2 regions of the Halomonas sediminis genome follow, and region 1 is predicted to be linked to the other one. Evidence: predicted binding sites of a transcription regulator. Region 1 holds the regulator's gene; the other holds the start of a gene.
What was found. The regulator LexA, encoded in region 1, represses DNA repair genes until DNA is damaged. The targets are predictions, from matches to a motif close to TACTGTNTANNTANACAGTA.
Positions count from the first base shown of each region.

Region 1 (2,399 bases):
CGCCCGGGCAGTTGATATATCGCAGATATGAATCAGCTGTTCTCCCTGCCACAACGACAAGCACTGGCGACTCACATCAATCTCTATCCAAGCGCCGTCGACGGGAGGCAGCTCACTGAGGATCGGGGTGCGCATGAAAATCCTTGTGAAAACCCTCGTTTTGCATTTGATCGGGAAGAGGGGCGTTCATCGCCGCCACGACGACTGGCCGCAAGCGGCGCACCAGATCCTTCACGCTCACCTGCTCATGATAATCCTGCTCGGCAATGTCACGTAACGCCTCAAGTCCCGACAGCGTGAAGATCACGGTACCCAGCATGAAGTGCAAGCGCCAGAAACGCTCGGCATCGGGCAATTCCGGCGTCGCCTGGCGCACAAGCTCGGTGAAGCGGGTAAAGACGTCGCCGTAGTCCCGCTGTATATAGCGTCGTAAATGGCCTTGCGCCTGGCTATAGGCCAACCCCAACAAACGCATGAATACTTGGAGACTGTTGCGTTCGGCAGGCACCGCCAGCACCGTCGTCGCCATGGTTTCCAGAAGTTCGTCGAGTGGAATGACCTTGCCGGCGTGATGCGCTTCAAGCTCGTCCAGAGCGGTATGAAAGCGTTGCGTAAAAGGATCCAGGTAGCGCGCAAAAACCGCCTGAATCAGAGCCTTCTTGGAGCCGAAGTGATAGTTGACCGCCGCCAGGTTGACCCGCGCCTTGCTGGTGATGGTGCGCAGCGATGTTTCAGCAAAGCCACGCTCGGCAAACAACACTTCCGCTGTATCCAGAATACGCGTGACAGTATCAGACTGGGCCATACGGCGCTCTCCGGAAAACGTGTGTTTAAAACGAAAACAAATATTACGTCATAGACCGTGGGGGCTCAACGCCTGAATGTTGGTTGGCAGCCCAGGCGAGCCGCCATATACTGGATGAAGTAACATGCTGTATGCTTAACCACCTAATGATTCACCACTATCAGCCGTGACTTTTGACGATTTCTGGAGCTTGCCATGTCCCGCCCTTTAACGGCTCGCCAACAACATGTCTACGACTTCATCGTAAAGACCATGAATGAGCTGGGTTATCCGCCGACCCGGGCGGAAATCGCCAAAGCGCTTGGCTTTCGCTCGCCCAATGCTGCCGAAGAACACTTGCGCGCACTTGAGCGCAAGGGAGCTATCCGCATCATCCGTAATACCTCGCGTGGCATTCGCCTACCCGCTCAGGTACCCATGGAAAATGTCGAGTCGCCTTCTTCCGAACCGGCTTTCCCGGAACCTGCTGCCTTCCAAGGGCTGCCGGTAATCGGAGAAGTCGCCGCTGGCAACCCCATACTGGCCACCGAGCACATCGACCGTTACTGCCCCCTACCGGCGGAATACTTCACACCCAAGGCGGACTACCTGCTCCGTGTTCGTGGGCTATCAATGAAGGATGCGGGCATCCTGGAAGGCGACCTTCTGGCGGTACATCGCACCGAACGTGTGCGCAATGGCCAGATCGTCGTCGCAAGACTGGAAGAGGAAGTGACGGTAAAGCGCTTTCATCGACAAGGCCATAAAGTCACATTAACCGCTGAAAACCCTGATTTTTTGCCTATCGATATCGACTTGCGCCATCAACCCCTCGAAATCGAGGGCGTGGGTGTCGGCGTCATTCGGGGCGGCAACGGGCAAGCGCTGGGTTAACCAGTCGGCATTATTCGTGCCTATCTATATTATTCGTGCCTATCTATTTAGTATCTATATAGCGGTGGCCATTCAAGGTGGCCACCCACTCCGGATGATAGACCAGCAGAATGCTCATCAGCATGCCGGTGATAAACGCTTCCGATGGCATAAGTAAAGGCAGGAATCGAGCATATTCCTGAGCCAGATACACTGCTTCCCGGTCCACGCCTCCCAGCAAAACCAACCCCACCGCCGCAAAACCTCCCGCCAAGGTAGCCATTGCCGAGCCGAAAAAGCCGCAGATAAAAAGAAACACCATCAGATTATCAGGCAAACGTCGGTCCACGAGTCGCCATATCAGCACGATCACCAGCGCTGGAACGATACCTGTGACCAGGATATTGACTCCTAGCAGCGACCACTCATTGCGCCCCACTAGTACCATGGCAACATTGACCAAAGTGTTGCTCAGCAGTGCCAAGGGCGCCTTGAATACCAAGGTCATCAGGGCGGTGAAAGTAAGATGCAGTACCAACCAATCCACCGCCTGGGCACGCAGCTGCCACATCAATAAAATCGCCACCGTTGCCGCAAGCCAGCGATGCTGCAATGCCGTGTCAGCCAGTAGAGCTCGCCAAGGGCGTTGCCACAGTGCCAGCCCGAGTGTCACTGCTGAGCCCAGGGCACATAGCAGCACTACCCAAAAATCCAGTACGGCTTCGGAAAACGACATGGTGAT
Region 1 is NZ_CP085246.1:1,434,245-1,436,643, reverse strand. Features, by position in the region: gene LG290_RS06905 (L,D-transpeptidase family protein) at 1-135, opposite strand, end outside; gene LG290_RS06900 (TetR/AcrR family transcriptional regulator) at 113-805, opposite strand; gene lexA (transcriptional repressor LexA) at 1,001-1,678, shown strand; gene LG290_RS06890 (energy-coupling factor ABC transporter permease) at 1,722-2,393, opposite strand.

Region 2 (2,399 bases), 750 kb from region 1:
CTGCTCAGCCAGGGTATCCAGGCAAGCCTCTATCTCGTCCGCTGCATGCCCCTTGCGTGCCAACCGTAGCCGTAGCTCGGCACGCGAATACTCGCGCCGAGCCAGCAGAACAATGGCAGCCTCGCGGGGTGTCGCTGCACCGGCCATGGGTTAGATCAGGTCGTCTTCGGGAGGCTCGACGGATGTGTCGGCGGGAGAAATGGCAGGCTCTTTCTTACCCTTGGCAGGTTCTTTGCCCTTGGCAGCCTCCTTGTCTTTTTTCGTTTCCACGGGAGCCAGCAGCTGGGCGCGAATTTGGGCTTCGATTTCTTCCATGATCGCCGGGTTGTCTTCCAGGTACTGCGCCGAATTGGCCTTGCCCTGGCCGATCTTCTTGCCCTTGTAGCTGTACCAGGCACCGGCCTTGTCGACCAGATTGCACTGCACACCGAGATCGATCACCTCACCGGCGTGATAAATGCCCTTGCCGTAGAGAATCTGGAACTCCGCCTGACGGAATGGCGGCGCCACCTTGTTCTTGACCACTTTCACGCGAGTTTCGTTGCCGGTAACTTCATCGCCGACCTTCACCGAGCCGGTGCGACGAATATCCAGGCGCACGCTGGCATAGAACTTCAGCGCATTGCCCCCGGTAGTGGTTTCGGGGCTGCCGAACATCACCCCGATTTTCATGCGGATCTGGTTGATGAAAACAACCAGGCAGTTGGCATTCTTGATGTTACCGGCAATCTTGCGCAATGCTTGAGACATCAAGCGTGCCTGCAAGCCGACGTGAGTATCGCCCATTTCACCTTCGATTTCCGCTCGCGGCGTAAGTGCCGCCACCGAATCGATGACGATGACGTCAACGCCGCCGGAACGCACCAGCATGTCGGTGACTTCCAGGGCCTGCTCACCAGTATCCGGCTGGGACACCAGGAGATCGTCCAGGTTAACGCCGAGCTTTTCGGCATAGCTGGGATCAAGGGCGTGCTCGGCGTCAACGAAGGCACAGGTCTTGCCTTGCTTCTGGGCCTCGGCAATCACGGCCAGGGTCAGCGTGGTCTTGCCCGAGGATTCCGGGCCGAAGATTTCCACTACACGGCCATAGGGCAGCCCCCCGATACCCAAGGCGATATCCAGACCCAATGAACCCGTGGAAACCGACGGCATGACCACGCGGGGCGTATCACCCAAGCGCATGACGGTGCCTTTACCGAACTGGCGATCAATCTGGCTGAGTGCTGCATTCAGCGCCTTGGCGCGGTTGTCATCCTGTGCCATTCAAGGCTCCTCATCATAAGCTGTATAATTAGCCAGTATTATGCCAAACATTGCTGCGCAAAAAAACGCATATCGCTTAGCAAACCGATTTAATCTCTGTTGTGTTTTCGCTGCTCATGCCATGGTCTTGATCCACAATATCAGCCCGGCAAGGGCTTGATGCACCGCCAGCTCGCGTACCGCCTGTCGACTCCCCGGAAAGTGAAAGCACTCCACCTGCTGGTGCGACAGATTACCCCAGGCGAGCCAGACGGTGCCCACCGGCTTGGCGTCACTGCCGCCGCCCGGCCCTGCCACGCCACTCACCGCTACCGCCAATTGCGCCCCGCTATCACGACAGGCACCCTCCACCATGGCTTGCACCACGGCCCGACTGACCGCCCCATGGGTTTCAAGCAGCGCAGGCTTTACCCCCAACAGGCGTGTCTTGGCCGCATCGGCATAGGTGACGTAGCCTGTAGTGAAATATGTCGAACTCCCCGCCACTTCCGTGATCGCGGCGGCAATCCCACCGCCGGTACAGGATTCCGCCGTGGTCACCTCTATTCGATGCTCGCGGCATAGCCGCCCCAGCTGCTCGGCCAGCGCCCCCGGCTCCGATTCGTAGCCGGGAAATGTATTGGATGGGCGTGGCATGGCGACTCCTTGATGATGACGCGCTCATATTGGCGAGGGTCAGGAACTGAGAATACATGATAGCGACAGCTTCATCTCGATGATCAGTTCAGCGTAGAATACCGCGTTCTCCTTGCCCACAGAACATGCCGCCCGCCACCGCCAGATCGTGCTGCCGGGCGCCACGCTCAATCAGGAAGCTCATGTCCCAGGCCAGTCCAGCGAATACGCCGATGATCACACAATACCTCTCGATCAAACGCGACCACCCCGAGGTTCTGCTGTTTTATCGCATGGGGGATTTTTACGAGCTGTTTTTCGATGATGCCAAGCGCGCCGCCGCACTCTTGGATATCACGCTCACCCAGCGCGGCCAGTCCGGCGGCAAACCGATTCCCATGGCAGGAATACCCTACCACAGCGCCGAGGGCTATCTGGCGCGACTGGTGGCAGCCGGTGAATCCGTGGCGATCTGCGAACAGGTGGGTGACCCCGCCACCACCAAGGGACCGGTGGAGCGC
Region 2 is NZ_CP085246.1:682,696-685,094, reverse strand. Features, by position in the region: gene LG290_RS03310 (regulatory protein RecX) at 1-147, opposite strand, end outside; gene recA (recombinase RecA) at 151-1,263, opposite strand; gene LG290_RS03300 (CinA family protein) at 1,378-1,899, opposite strand; gene LG290_RS03295 (hypothetical protein) at 1,988-2,119, opposite strand; gene mutS (DNA mismatch repair protein MutS) at 2,082-2,399, shown strand, end outside.
Region 2: a site for LexA is predicted at 1,282-1,301, ahead of recA (recombinase RecA). Genes of this name have one in related genera too.